Regions from separate parts of the Thalassobaculum salexigens DSM 19539 genome, predicted to be linked through region 2. Evidence: riboswitches for the same ligand, from Rfam matches in the RefSeq annotation. Region 2 holds a riboswitch; each other region holds the start of a gene.
What was found. Region 2 has a riboswitch for cobalamin ahead of G578_RS26690 (ABC transporter ATP-binding protein). Riboswitches for the same ligand answer to the same signal wherever they lie in the genome.

Region 1: it holds a riboswitch for cobalamin, as region 2 does, so the genes downstream of both, G578_RS0100065 (TonB-dependent receptor domain-containing protein) here and G578_RS26690 (ABC transporter ATP-binding protein) in region 2, are expected to answer to the same signal.
Region 3: it holds a riboswitch for cobalamin, as region 2 does, so the genes downstream of both, G578_RS0102415 (ribonucleoside-diphosphate reductase subunit alpha) here and G578_RS26690 (ABC transporter ATP-binding protein) in region 2, are expected to answer to the same signal.

Annotation. Positions count from the first base shown of each region.
Region 1 covers NZ_AUIR01000012.1:8,107-12,859, forward strand. The annotation lists gene G578_RS23895 (ABC transporter substrate-binding protein) at 1-597, opposite strand, end outside; gene G578_RS0100065 (TonB-dependent receptor domain-containing protein) at 613-2,553, opposite strand; cobalamin riboswitch at 2,676-2,885, opposite strand; gene G578_RS0100070 (L,D-transpeptidase family protein) at 2,993-4,555, shown strand; gene mepK (peptidoglycan L,D-endopeptidase MepK) at 4,638-4,753, shown strand, end outside.
Region 2 covers NZ_KE384094.1:209,897-214,649, reverse strand. The annotation lists gene G578_RS0116200 (LysE family translocator) at 1-132, shown strand, start outside; gene G578_RS28575 (TonB family protein) at 139-1,137, opposite strand; gene G578_RS26690 (ABC transporter ATP-binding protein) at 1,121-1,966, opposite strand; cobalamin riboswitch at 2,044-2,236, opposite strand; gene G578_RS0116185 (hypothetical protein) at 2,303-2,833, opposite strand; gene G578_RS29600 (hypothetical protein) at 2,914-3,312, shown strand; gene G578_RS0116175 (fumarylacetoacetate hydrolase family protein) at 3,275-4,219, shown strand; gene glgX (glycogen debranching protein GlgX) at 4,579-4,753, shown strand, end outside.
Region 3 covers NZ_AUIR01000012.1:522,184-526,936, reverse strand. The annotation lists gene G578_RS0102420 (ribonucleotide-diphosphate reductase subunit beta) at 1-1,086, opposite strand, end outside; gene G578_RS0102415 (ribonucleoside-diphosphate reductase subunit alpha) at 1,077-3,029, opposite strand; cobalamin riboswitch at 3,121-3,322, opposite strand; gene G578_RS28925 (2Fe-2S iron-sulfur cluster-binding protein) at 3,335-3,493, shown strand; gene G578_RS0102405 (NAD(P)-dependent oxidoreductase) at 3,625-4,491, opposite strand; gene G578_RS0102400 (NAD(P)-dependent oxidoreductase) at 4,604-4,753, opposite strand, start outside.

The sequences.
Region 1 (4,753 bases), on a different contig from region 2:
CTCCAGCGAGACCGTGCGCCAGCCGCGATAGCCCAGCTCGGCGGCCATGTTCTCCAGCCCGGCGAGCCGGATCATGCCGTCCACATCGGTGCCGGCCCCGCCGGTGGTGCCGCTGGGCGTCAGGTAGAGTGCGCGCAGGTTCAGCCGTGGTCTGGCCTCCAGGGCGGCGATGCGGGCGCGCTGGTCGGCGATCAGTCCGGAGGCCTCGTCCGCGCGACCCAACGCCGACGCCACCTTGGTCAGGTTGCCGAAGATGGTCTCGGTATCGTGACCGTAGAGGATGTTGACCGTGTCGACGCCGACGCGCTCCAGCATCGAGACCAGCCGCTGGTTGCCGCCCCAGAACCGCACCACCAGATCCGGCCCGGCATGCAGGATGGCCTCGGCCACCGGCTCGACCACAGGCACGTCGGCGGCCCGCTCCCGGTGATAGGAGAAGGCCTGGCGGGCGCGGGGCGACACGCCATGGATCTGCCCCCGGTCGGCCAGCGCCAGCACATACTGGTCGGCGCAGTAGTCAATGGACACCACGGCGGGGGTGGATGGCGCCGCGGCGGCCGGACCCGCCCAGAGCAGGCCGGCGACCAACGCGAGCACCATCCGCCTCATGGCCTAGCGCCGGTAGGTCAGGCGCAGGAAGAACGCCCGGCCCTGCTGGTTGTAATAGGCCGCCGTCTTGTAGTCCTCGTCGAACAGGTTGGAGAGCTTGACGTCCACGCCCCAGTTCTCCGTCGCCTCCCAGCTCGCGCGCAGGTCGAGGGTGGTATAGGCGTCCAGCTTGGTGGTGTTGGCCAGATTGTCGTAGCGCTCGCTCTCGTGATGGACGTCGCCGCCGACCGCGAACTCACCGAGACCCAAGCCGAGACCGCCCAGCTCCCGGTCGACGGACAGGGTGTAGACCTGCTCGGCCCGACGCGGCAACTGGTTGCCGTCATTGGCGCCGCCCGACGCGTTCACCGGGTCGAGGAAGGTGGCGCCGGCCGACAGCAGGAAGCCCGCCACCTCGCCCGAGGCGGTCAGCTCCAGGCCGGTGATCCGCGCCTTGTCGACATTGGCCGGAGCGAAGATCGAGCTGTCATAGGCGATCAGGTCGTCGATCTCGGTGTGGAACAGGTTCGCCCCCAACTCGAAGCCGCCGACCTTGGCCGCCAGGCCGATCTCGGCGCTCTCCGAGCGCTCCGGCTCCAGGTCCTCGTTGCCGAAGCCCGGATAATACAGATCGTTGAAGGACGGCGCCTTGAACGCGGTGCCATAGGAGGCCGTCGCCCGCAGGTTGTCGGTGATCCGGTAGCCATAGGCGGCACCGCCGGTCAGATGACCGCCGAACTGCTCGTTCTCGTCCACCCGGCCGCTGAGCTGGACGGTGTGGCGGCCGAACTCGGCCCGGTGCTGGGCGAACACGCCCGTATTGTCGCGGCTGTCCTCCACATAGTCGGTCGAGCCACCGACCAGATCGCGCTGGAAGTCGGCGCCGAGCGTCGTCACCTGATCTTCCAGAAGATAGAGATCATTCTGCAAAGACAGTGAGTTGCGCTCTGTTTCAAACGTCGATTCGTATGTTCCATCGAGGAAGTTATCGGCGTCGTCCACGGTGTGGCCGGCGGCGACGGTCACATCCCAGAAGTCGGTCGGCGAGGCCAGGGCACGCAGACCGAGCACATAATTCACCGCCTCGGATTCGTTGGAGGTCGAGCCGTCGTACTCGTTCTCACTCGTCGCATAAAGACCGGTCGCTTCCATCTTGATACCATTAGAGAAAGCGTAGTCGAGCGCGCCAGTTACCGAGCTCCGCTCGAAGCCGTCCTTGTCCGGCTGGTTGGCGAAGCAGCCGCCGCCTGGAACGGTCGTGCCGTTGCCGCAGGAGTTGATGCCGTCGGTGCGGATGTAGTTGGTGCTGGCCGAAAAGCCGATACCGGAGGCCCGGCCGGAGAAGCCGGCGGTCCCTTCCATCGTATCGTTGCTGCCATAGCCGACGCTGGCATGGGCGCGGGTCGTCTCGGTCGGCTTGCGGGTGAAGATCTGGATGATGCCGCCCAGCGCCTCGGAGCCGTAGAGGTGGGAGCGCGGGCCGCGCACGACCTCGATCCGTTCCACGTCGTCGATCGACAGGCTCTCGAAATTGAAGGTGCCGAGCGTCGCCGAGCCGACCTTCACGCCGTTGATCAGCACCAGCACGTGGTCGCTCTCGGCACCGCGCAGGAAGACCGAGGTCGCCTTGCCCACCCCGCCGTTGTTGGTCAGGGTCAGGCCCGGTACCCGGCGCAGGGCATCCGGCACGGAGCGGATCTGGCGGCGCTCGATCTCCTCGCGGGTGATCACACTGACCGGCGCCAGGGTCTCGTCGGCGGTCTCCGCGATGCGCGAGGCGGTGACGATCACCTCGTCCGACGTGCTCACGGCGGCCCGCTCGCCGGCCGCCACCTGCTGGGCCCCGACCTGTTGGCCCCCAATCTGCTGGGCCTGCCCCGGGAGCGCCCCGGCGGCCATCAGAGCGGCGACCAGCGCTGCTCCTGTCAGGGATCGGCCCGTGATCAGGCGGTTCTCGAAAGTCATTCCATCCTCCTCGTCCGACGCACACCCGCGCGGCGTTGCAAAGCGACATCGACGGAAGGGATGGAAGGGGACGGCCCGGGACACGGGTCCACGGCCGAACCCGATCATCGCGCCCCGCGATATCGAGGTTTCACGCCGTGGCCGGTCTCCGGACTCGCGAGGGCGGACCCGGGGGTCCAGATCCTGCCGCGCCTTCCCATGCCATGGCGGCACAGTGGCGTTCTGCGACGGATCAACCTCGCCTACCGTTGCGGGGGCAGTGCCGGAGTCTGACCGGCTTCCCGTTTCATCCCGACCCTGTCTCGTGGGTCGGGACACCACATGCGATTGACGGCCGGACGCTACGGTCGAGGGGTCGGCCTGTCAATCTTCGCTTTAACGTCATAGGGTTCCGTTGAACCATCGACCCTTCAGACAACCGGAACGCGGGAGCCTTCGAATGACCGGCCCGACCCCAGTCCGTGCCATCCTCGCCGCCGCGCTGGCCCTTCTGATTTCGCTGACGGCGCCGGCGCTCGCCCAGAGTTCGGATCCAACGCCGGACTCGACGGCTGACTTCGCGCCGGACGCGGTCGTTGCAGCGTTCCTCGCCACACGGACGGACGGGTATGCCTGGGTCGAGGAGAATGAGGTCCCGACGCTCAACGCCAAGGGTGCCGCCGTCGTCCGGGTCCTGGAACGGGCCGAGCGCCAGGGTCTGCGTCCAGCCGATTACACGCTTCCCGCCGCCGACTCGCCGGAGAGCCTGGACCAGGCGGTCAGCCGGACGCTGCTGCGTTATCTGACCGACCTGCAGGCCGGCCGGGTGGCACCGAAGAAGGTCGATCCGGAGCTGTTCGTGTTCCCGCGCGACGTCGACGGGCTGGCGCTGCTGGACGCGGTGCATGCCGCGCCCGAAACCGCCAAGGCGATGGCCGATCTGGCGCCGGGCAATCCGATCTACCGCCGCCTGCGCCGGCTGCTGCTGGACTACCGCGCGCTGGCCCGCTCCGGCGGCTGGCACCCGGTGCCGGAGGGTCCGACCCTGAAACCGGGCATGACCGATCCCCGGGTTTCCGAAGTGCGGCGCCGCCTCTCCTCCACCGCCGACCTGACGCCGGCCTCCGGAGCGACGGACCTCTACGACCCGGCCCTGGAAAGCGCCGTGCGCCAGTTCCAGCGCCGCCACGGGCTGGATGCCGACGGCGCCATCGGCGCCAAGACGGTGGCGGCGATGAACGTGCCGGTGCGGGACCGCATCCGTCAGATCGTGCTCAACATGGAACGGTTCCGCTGGATGCCGGACGAATTCGGCGACGACCATGTGTTCGTCAATATGGCCGGATTCGAGCTCGACTATGTGGTCGGCGGGGTGACCCGGCTGGCCATGCGGGTGATCGTCGGCCGCCCCTACCGGGAGACGCCGATCTTCAGCGACACGATCCGCTACCTGGAGTTCAACCCGACCTGGAGCGTGCCGGCGAAGATCGCGGCCCAGGACCTGCTGCCGAAGATCAAGAAGGATCCGTCCTACCTGACCGCTGGCGGCTACGAGCTCTATGCGGGCTACCAGGACGGCGCGCCGCGGGTCGACCCGGCCAGCGTCGACTGGGCCGCCATCCCCAAGGGCCGGTTCCCCTACCGACTGCGCCAGGCGCCGGGCGAGAAGAACGCCCTGGGTCAGGTGAAGTTCATGTTCCCCAACCAGTTCGACGTCTATCTGCACGACACCCCGGCGCGCGAACTGTTCGCCAAGTCGGTCCGCAACTTCAGCTCGGGCTGCATCCGCCTGCAGAAGCCGATCACCCTGGCCGAGGTGATGCTGGCCGCCGACGGCCAGGACTCAACACAGGTCCGAAAGATCCTCGACGGCAAGAAGACCACCCGGGTCAACCTGAAGACCCCCGTGCCGGTGCACCTGACCTATCTGACCGCCTGGATCGGCGAGGGCGGCACCGTGGAGTTCCGCGACGACATCTATGGCCGCGACTCCCTGCTGGCGAACGCGCTGGGATTGATCTGACGGCGACGAAAACGCTTGCGCGCCGGCGCGAACCGAAGGAAAGAGGTTTTCTCGCGCCTCGGCGCCTCGGAGACCATCGGACATGACGGAACACTTCGCTTCCTCGCCCCGACGCCGGGTTACGCGACGGGCTGCCCTGGGCGCTTTGGCACTGCTGATGACCGGCGGCACGCCGGCCCGCTCGGCCATCGTCGCGGC
Region 2 (4,753 bases):
GCCGGGGCCGTGGGCGGCGTGCTGCGACGGCGCCTGAGCGACGGGGCGATCGGCTGGATCAACCGCGGGGCCGGCGCATTGATCGTCGGCTTCGGCCTGCTGGCGGTGGCCCGGGGCCTGGGTCTGATCTGACCGCCCTCAGTTCAGCCGGAAGACGATCGGGACGAGGGTTTCGCCGGCGACCGCATGGCCGCCGCGCGTCGCCGGCTGGAAGACCCAGGTCGTGATGGTCCGATGGGCCGCCTGGTCCAGCACCCCATGGCCGCTGCTTTCGGCCACGTCGATCCGGATGGGACGGCCCTGTCGGTCCACGGCGACGCGCAGGACGACCCGACCTTCCCAGCCGCGCTGGCGGGCCCGGAACGGGTAGTCCGGCGCCGGATTGCCGGCCGAGCCGAGGGCGAATTCCGCCGGGCTCGAGCCGGCGCCGGCAGGCTCGGAAGCGGCGCCCCGAGAGGCATCCCGGGCGGCGCTGGACGGAGCGGGAGGAGCCTCGGGCTGACCGGCCGGCAGGGCCGCGACCTGACGGGCGGGCTCGGTCCTTGAACCGGCGGCCGGCTGCGGTCGCGCGACCGGACGGGGCGGCTCGGCCACCGTCGGCGCCACAGGTTGCGCCGTCGCCGGTTGACTTGTCTCCGGTTGAGCTTTCGGCGGCTGGGCCGTGTCGGCATGGGCAACAGGGGCCTGCTCGAGCGCGATGGTCTCCGCGACGGCGGACGGGGGCGCCGTCGCCGCTGATCTCACCCGGACGGGCTCCGGCGGAGGGGGCGATCCAACCGGCGGTGCCGGGGCGGCGGCGCGGGCGCTGACCGGTCGGGGCGCCCGGACCGCCGGGGTGGCGGCGTCGGCCACCGGCATGGCCACGGCGGGCGGACCGCCCCGTTCGGCGGGGTCCGGTGCTGCCGAGCGCGGCGCCGTTCCGGGAGCAGGGGCCGGATTCGGTCGGGTGAGGGTGACCATCACGACCTCGAATGCCTGAGGCGGCGCGGCCTCCTCGGCGCCCCACAGGCCGATGGCGGCGGCGAGCGCCACGCCATGTACGGCGACCGACGCGCATACCGCCAGGGCGGCGAGGATCGGCCGCCGGGAGGGGGCGGTCGGCTCGGGGGCGAAGAGGCGGTCAGCGGCAGCCGGCATCGGAGCCTCCGCTGTTCCGCGCCCGGATCGACCAGGGCACGATCAGGGCATCGTCGCCGTCGCCGATCCGTCGGGCCTCCACCTCGAAGGCGGCGGCGATGGTCGCCGCATCCAGCGCCTCGGCCGGCGGACCCTCGGCCACCACCCGGCCCTCGTGCAGGACATAGACCCGGTGACAGAACCGGGCGGCCAGCGTCAGGTCGTGCAGCACCACCAGCGTGCCGCGGCCGTCGCGGGCGAGCCGGTCGAGCAGAAGCATGGCTTCCAGCTGGTGGCGCGGATCCAGCCCGGTCACAGGCTCGTCCAGCAGCAGCAGCGACGGCGATCCCGCCAGCACCCGGGCGAGCATCACCCGCATGCGTTCGCCGCCGGACAGGGTCGTGACGGTGCGGTCGGCCAGGTGCGTGGTGTCTGTGACGGCCAGCGCGGTCTCGACCGCCGCATGGTCGGCCTCGGAGTTGCGGGCGAGGGGCGACAGGAACGGCGTGCGGCCCAGCATGACCGTCTCGCGGGCGGAGATCGGCCATTCGCTGCGCGCGCTTTGCGGCAGATAGCCGAGGGTACGGGCGGTCAGGCGGCGGTCCAGCCCGGCGATCGGAGCGCCGTCCAGGGTGACCGAGCCCGAGGACGGCTCGGCCAGGCGGGCGAGAATTCGCAGCAGGGTGCTCTTGCCGGACCCGTTGGGCCCGAGCAGTCCGACGACCTCGCCGGGCCGAAACGACAGGCTGACCCCGTCGAGCAGGGCGCGGCCGCCGGCATGCAGGCTGACGTCGCGGGCGCTGAGGCCCGTCGTCGGGACGGATGATGAGGGAGCAAGGGCGGTATTCATGGGCGGCGGTCCGATCGCGATGGCGCATATCGCCACCGTTCGGGCCTCGGCCCTACCGTCGGAACACCCCGCCCGGCGGATGGTGACGTGTCGCGATCGGTCTCCTGGCTTACGGCTCGGACGCGAACCCCCGTCCTTCCCGGCGCATGTCCGGTGGCTCGTCGGGGGTCGCTCGCCGCTTACAGTTGCGGGGGCAGCGCCGGTCTCGCACCGGCTTCCCTGACCGGGAATCCCTGTCGGGCACCGGTCATCACGACAGCCGCAGTCTCTGGTTTCCCGCCCGGTCTTGCAAGGGATTTCGCCGCGATCCGGGGCGCCCGGCCACCAGCCCGGTCGTCAGTGCAGCAGGGCCGATCCCTCGTGATGGGTCGCAAGCCCCTCGATCCACCAGGCCTCGGGCTGCAGGTCCTCGCGCATCGGCACGATCATATCCGCGCCGGACAGGGCCTGTCCGATCGCCGCGATGTCGTCATAGGCGCGCAGGGCGGCCGAGAGCGGCAGCCAGGTCTGAGCCACCGACAGCGCCTCGTCCCGCCTGCCGCGCTGGGACAGGGCGACCGCCTGGAGGATATCGCGCTCCCCTTCGCCCAGGGTCGGGCAGCGCACACAGCCGACATCCCGCACGGTCGTCGCTTCATGCAGGGTGATCATCAGCAGCCGGTCGACCGAGTCGGTCACGTCCTCGGCCTCGATCGTGGCGAAGCCGCAGCGCAGCAGGTCGCGTGGGTCCAGCCGCGCCTTCACCGACTGAACCCAGTGCCGGATCGCCCAGACGATCAGGGCCTCGCCGGTGGTCAACCGGCAGATCGGTGTCCGCGCCGCAGACGGGCGGCGGTGAGCGGGTCGGAGTTCGGTGAGGTTGGCCATCGCAGAAATCCCTTGTTGCGACCGGTTCTCATTTGTAGATACTGAAATTGAGAATGAGTTGCAACAAGAAGGCGCGTCTCATGTCGATTTCCCTGATCCTGAGCCTAGTCACCCTTGCGTTGCTGCTGGCCACCGCCGGATGCGGTGTCGCCATCGCCGTTCTTGAACGAAAAGGCGCCGTCCCGGAATCCGTCGAGCGGGTCTTCATGGGCCTCGCCGGATCCGGGTCGGCGGTGCTCGTCTGTTCCGTGGTGCTGATCCATCCGGCGACCGGCGGCGATACCGCCTACCAAGTGGCCCTGCCGGCGGTGGCCGGCATCGCCATGGCCGCCGAGATCGATGCCTCCGAGCGTCCGGCATGCGTTCCCCTCGTCGACGGACCTGCCTATGATCGCGCCCAAGCCCGATTTGAAGGCGACGGCGCACAGGGAGAAAGCGGCCATGAAGTTTCTGTATTTCGATCACCCGGATCTCGGTGACTGGCGGCTGGGCGTTCTGTCCGGCGATGGCGTGGTCGATGTGACCGATGCCGTCGCGCATCTGCCCCACCTGGACAACCGGGGCCTGATCAATGCCGTGATCGCCGCGTACGACGAGACGAAGGGCGCGATCGAGTCGGCCGTCTCCTCCGGCAGGCCGGTGGCGCTGGACAGCGTCACGATCCGGCCGCCGCTGCCCCAGCCGCGGCAGATCGACTGCATGGCGGTGAACTACATGGAGAACGGCACCCTGACCGAGAAGCCGCTGATCAACGGCTTCCACAAGTCGCCCAGCGCGATCATCGGCACCGGCGGCACCATGGTCCTGCCGGACGTGCCGGCCGACGTGTTCGAGGGCGAGGCGGAGCTGGCGCTGGTCATCGGCAAGCGCTGCTCCAATGTCTCGGCTGACGAGGCGATGGACTACGTCTTCGGCTACATGAACTTCATCGACGGCTCGGCCCGGAATCTGCCGCCGGCCGGCAACCAGTTCTTCCAGGTGAAGTCGCGCGAGACCTTCGCGCCGATCGGCCCGTACCTGGTCACCAAGGACGAGGTGGCGGATCCCAACAACCTGGACGTTCGGCTCACCGTCAACGGCGAGACCCGGCAGTCTTTCAACACCTCCGACATGGCGCACAAGATCCCGCGCTGCATCGAGTGGCTCAGCGCCATGCATACGCTGGAGCCGGGCGATATCGTCGCCACCGGCACCAATCACCGGGGGCTCAGCCCGTTCATGGACGGCGACCGGATCGAGCTTGAGGTGGCCGGCATGGGCGTGCTGAAGGTCTCCGTCAGCGACCCGCTCAAACGCACCTGGGGCCGCGACAGCCGCCTGCAGCACAAGGAGAAGGGGCTGTCGGGCCCGTATACGCCGCAGCTCACCGGGAAATACGCGAAGTAGGGCATGGGGCGAGGGTTGCCTCTCTTTGCCTCCAGAAAAAAAACCGGACACTCCCCGGCCTTGTGTCGGGGGCTACTCCCAGAAGCGCATCGACGCTCATGAGTGTCCTGCATCGCTAGCCGCGCATGGCCGTAGGTCCCGGCACAAGGCCGGGGAGTGAGTTTGAGGTAAGGGGGAAGAAGAACCGCTTCCCCACCTCGGAACCGCCCCGGCCCGATCGCGTTGAGTCTCACATCGACAGGCCCGTTCTTGTTCTTCGACGTGCGCGGGCCATTTCTGCCGCAGTCCCAACGCCTATCGCACCGCAGCACACGCGTGGTGGCACTTTGCTGTGGAGCCGATATGCTTGATATCATCGCGTGTTAGCCACCCTGAAGGAGTTCTCATTGGAGATCCTGGCCGGCGACTATCATCGCCTCGGCGCCCATGCCGACCGCGACGGGGTGAGCTTCGCTGTCTTTTCCGAGAACGCCGCGCGGATCGAGCTCTGCCTTTTCGATGCCGAAGGCAATGAGACCGAGAAGCTTGACCTCC
Region 3 (4,753 bases), on a different contig from region 2:
CTTGCGGGTCTCGAACATCGACCACACGCCGTCGGCGCCGTCCCAGCTTCCGCGGCTGGCGGCCTTGGAATACTCGGTCGCCCGTTGTTCGAAGAAATTGGCGTGCTCGACCCCGTTCAGGATCTCCACCAGCCAGGGCAGCGGATGCGGCTTGAGCTGGCGGTAGCCGCCTTCCACCGCCTCGAAACAGCCGAACACGGTGGGCAGCTTGAGCTGGGTCAGGCGCCAGTCGGCGATGTAGCGGACGTAATCCTTGATGTCCTGCGCCGTCATGCCCTCGATCTCGCCGAGCTCGAAGGCGAGATCCACGAAGCCTTCCTCCAGCCCCACCATGGTCTTGGCCACGTCGACGATGTCATCGCGTACCGCCGGGGTCAGCGCGCCGGTCTCGCGGTTCCACTCGTGGAACAGCCGCACGATGCCCTCGCAGTGCAGGCTCTCGTCACGCACCGACCAACTGACGATCTGGCCCATGCCGTTCATCTTGTTGTGTCGCGGGAAGTTCAGCAGCATCGCGAAGCTGGCGAACAGGGCCATGCCCTCGGTGAAGGCGCCGAACATCGCGAGCGTGCGGGCCACGTCGCCAACCGTGCCGACGCCGAAGGTGTGCATGTAGTCGGCCTTGGAGCGCATGGCGTCGTAGTCGCGGAACGCCTCGAACTCCGCCTTCGGCATGCCCAACGTGGTCAGCAGCAGGGCATAGGCGTCGATATGGACGGTCTCCATGTTGGTGAAGGCGGCCATCATCATCTGGATTTCCAGGGGCTGGAAAATCGGGATGTAGCGCTTGAGGTAGTTGTCGCCGACCTCCACGTCCGACTGGGTGAAGAAGCGGAAGATCTGGGTCAGCAGGGCCCGCTCCGCCTCGCTCACCCGCGGCGAGGCCCAGTCCTTGAGGTCGCCGCCCAGCGGCACTTCCTCGCCCATCCAATGGGTCTGCTGCTGGCGCTTCCAGAACTCGTAGGCCCAGCCGTAGCGGCTGACGTCGTAGGTGCCGGTCGAATCCAGCAGGCCGACCCGGCCGGTGCCGATCAGCTCGCGCGGGTCGAGATGGACCAGGGAGGTCGCAGCGGGGTTCACTGACATGACAGGCACTCCTCGTAATCGGTCGGCTCGACGGTGAAGGCCTGGCGCTCCACGGCTTCGAGCTGTCCGGCGAACCCGGCCCGGCTGACCGATTTGGAGCGGCAGTAATACAGGCTCTTGATGCCCCGCTCCCAGGCGGTCCAGTGCAGCATGTGCAGGTCCCACTTGTGGATGTCGGCCGGCAGGAACAGGTTGAGCGACTGGCTCTGGCAGATGAACGGCGCGCGGTCCGCGGCGAAATCGATCAGCCAGCGCGGATCGATCTCGAAGGCCGTGCGGAACATCGACTTCTCGTCTTCCGTCAGGCAGTCGAGATGCTGCACCGAGCCCTCATGCTCCAGGATGCTCTCCCAGGTCTCCGACGTGTCAGCACCCTTGGCCGCCAGCAGCTTCTTGAGGTGCGGGTTGCGCACGGTGAAGGCGCCGGACAGGGTCTTGTGGGTGTAGATGTTGGCCGGGATCGGCTCGATGCAGGCGCTGGTACCGCCGCAGATGATGCTGATCGAGGCGGTTGGGGCGATCGCCAGCTTATGGCTGAACCGGCTCTGCATGCCGCGCTCGGCGGCGTCGGGGCAGGGGCCGCGCTCCTCGGCCAGGGTCACGGAGGCGGCATCGGCCTCGCGCCGGATCTTCTTGAAGATCCGCATGTTCCAGGACTTCGCCAGCGCGCTCTCGAACGGGATGCCCTGAGCCTGCAGGAAGGAGTGGAAGCCCATCACGCCCAGACCGACCGAGCGCTCGCGCATGGCCGAGTAGCGCGCCCGGGACATGCCGTCCGGGGCGTTCTCGATGAAGCTGGTCAGCACGTTGTCGAGCATCCGCAGCACGTCCTCGACGAAGCCCGGCTCCTCGTTCCACTGCTCCCAGGTCTCGATGTTCAGCGAGGACAGGCAACACACGGCGGTGCGCTCCTCGCCCAAATGATCCGCACCGGTCGGCAGAGTGATCTCGCTGCAGAGATTGGACGTCGAAACTTTCAGCCCCAGCTCGCGCTGATGCTTGGGCAGGTTGTTGTTCACGCTGTCGATGTAGAGCAGGTACGGCTCGCCGGTCTGCAGGCGGGTTTCCAGGATGCGCTGCCAAAGCTGGCGGGCGTCCACCTGGCGCATGACCGCGCCGTCCTTCGGGCTCTTCAGGTCGAACATCGCGCCGTCGCGCACCGCCTCCATGAAGGCGTCGGTGACGTTGATGCCGTGATGCAGGTTGAGGCCCTTGCGGTTGAAGTCTCCGCTGGCCTTGCGGATCTCCAGGAACTCCTCGATCTCCGGGTGGTGGATGTCGAGATAGACCGCCGCCGAGCCGCGCCGCAGGGAGCCCTGGCTGATCGCCAGGGTCAGGCCGTCCATGACGTGGATGAAGGGGATGATGCCCGAGGTCTCGCCGGTGCCCTTCACCGCTTCGCCGATCGAGCGCACCTTGCCCCAATAGGTGCCGATGCCGCCGCCGTTCGCCGCCAGCCAGACATTCTCGTTCCAGGTGTTCACGATGCCGTCGAGGGAATCCGGCACGGTGTTCAGGAAGCAGGAGATCGGCAGGCCGCGGGTGGTGCCGCCGTTGCTCAGGATCGGGGTCGCCGGCATGAACCACAGGCGGGACATGGCGTCGTACAGCCGCTGGGCGTGGTCGATGTCGTCGGCATAGGCGCAGGAGACCCGGGCGAACATTGCCTGGAAGTCCTCGCCCGGCATCAGATAGCGGTCGCGCAGGGTGGCCTTGCCGAACTCGGTCAGCAGCGAATCACGACCCCGGTCGAGCACCAGATCGTCGGGGGTGGGCGCCTTCGCCAGCGGACGCGGCAGGGGCGCGCGCTGCGGCTCCGGCCGGGCCGGTGTCACCGCAGCCGCCGGAGCCGTGGGCCGGGCGGTCGCCGGCGCCCTCGGCGCGGCGGGAGCGGGCGAGAAATTGCCAGTTTCGTCAAAGTCGTAGGCCAGCTGCGTAGACATGGACACCCCTCGTGTCGGTGGAGGGGGAGTCGGGAGGGCCTGCGGGAACGGGCAACAGCCCAGCAAGCGCCTTCCGGATCACCCCGCCCGGGACGGATATGCGCGCACGGCAGGTCTCCTGGCTCGCGGGTCCGGACGACTGTCTGGCCTTCCCAGCGTCCCATGGACACCAGTGACCCCTCATCGACAGCCGCTAGCCGCTTACAGTTGCGGGGGCAGCTCCGGTCTTGCACCGGAATTCCCTCTTAGCCCTAGATATTGGTTATCCAGGGACCGTGAACGCTGCATTTAGTAACGATTGCGCCATGGCGTCAATGCTTTCCTGCGGTACCTGCACGGTCCATGTGACGTCCGGCCAGACCCACATGGTCCATAACGGCGGCATCCGCGAGGACGAGGTGGAGGAGGGCCATGTGCTCGCCTGCTGCACCCAGCCCATCGGAACGATCGAAGTCGAGGTCTGAGGGGGGCCACTCACTCCTCTTCCCTCACTCCCCGGATTTAGTCCGGGGCCCACGCGTGAGGCCGCACGGTCCTCCGTCAGATCACGCGGAACAGTAACTAAGTCCGGGGAGTGTAGAGAAGGGCGAGGGAACTAGCTCTTCGTCCCGTCCCGCACGATCTCCACGATCCGAGACAGATCCTGATCGGCCCGCCCCTGGAACTTGCCATGCAGCATGACCAGCCGGGCCGCCTGACACACCCACATGGGCACGCCCAGCGACTCGCCCTGCTCGATGGCGAGGTTCACGTCCTTCATCAGGATCTCGACCGTCGCGCCGAAATCGAAGCTGCCCGGGACGATGTTGTTGGGGAACACGTTGGTGGTGGCGAAGTTCTTGCCGGTGCCGTTGTTCAGCACCTGCAGCATGGTCTCCGGCGCGATGCCGCCCTTCTCGGCCATGGTCATGGCCTCGGACGTCGCGACAAGGCCGACCGCGAACAGGATGTTGTTGGTCAGCTTCATGGTCTGGGCCGCGCCGGGTGTGTCGCCCGCCACCACGACCGTGGGCCCCCAGGCGCGGAACACCGGGTCGAGCCGGGCCACCGTCTCCGGATCGCCGGACACCATGACGGCGAGGGTGCCGGCGGCGGCACCGGCCGGTCCGCCGCTGATCGGCGCGTCGATCACCGTCACGCCGCGCTCGGCGCAGAGCCGTTCGACCTCGGCGACGAAGGGCCCGCCGACGGTACAGGTGTTCACCAGGGTCTTCAGCGCGCCGCCGGCGAGCAGGTCGTCCAGGGCTTGGCGGAAGATCGCCAGGGTCGGCAGCGAGACCACCACCGTGTCGCAGGCATCGGCCAACTCCGCCGGCGAGCCGGCCCGACGCGCCTGGCGGTCCAGCAGCGGCTGCATCGCCTCGTCACGGATGTCGTGGACCCAGAGCTCGTGGCCGGCATCGAGCAGCTTGCCCGCCATGGGGCGGCCCATATTGCCGATGCCGAGAAATCCGATGCGCATTGTCGTCCTCCCATGGGCGGCCGGGAGGGTCATCGCGGTCGGACCGGTGCCTCCCTTGTGCCGAAAGCCAGCAGGTCCCGCCGGAGCGTGTGCCGGCGGGACCTGGTATCCGTTACTTCTTGAGGCGCGGCTTCTCGATGTTGGCGAGGTCGCAATGGGCGTCGACCATGGCGGAGAAGTCCTGGGCGCCGAAACCGCGGGCGCGGGCGGCGCTGAACATCTCGCGGGCCGCCGCCGCCATCGGCATCGGCACCTTGGCGGT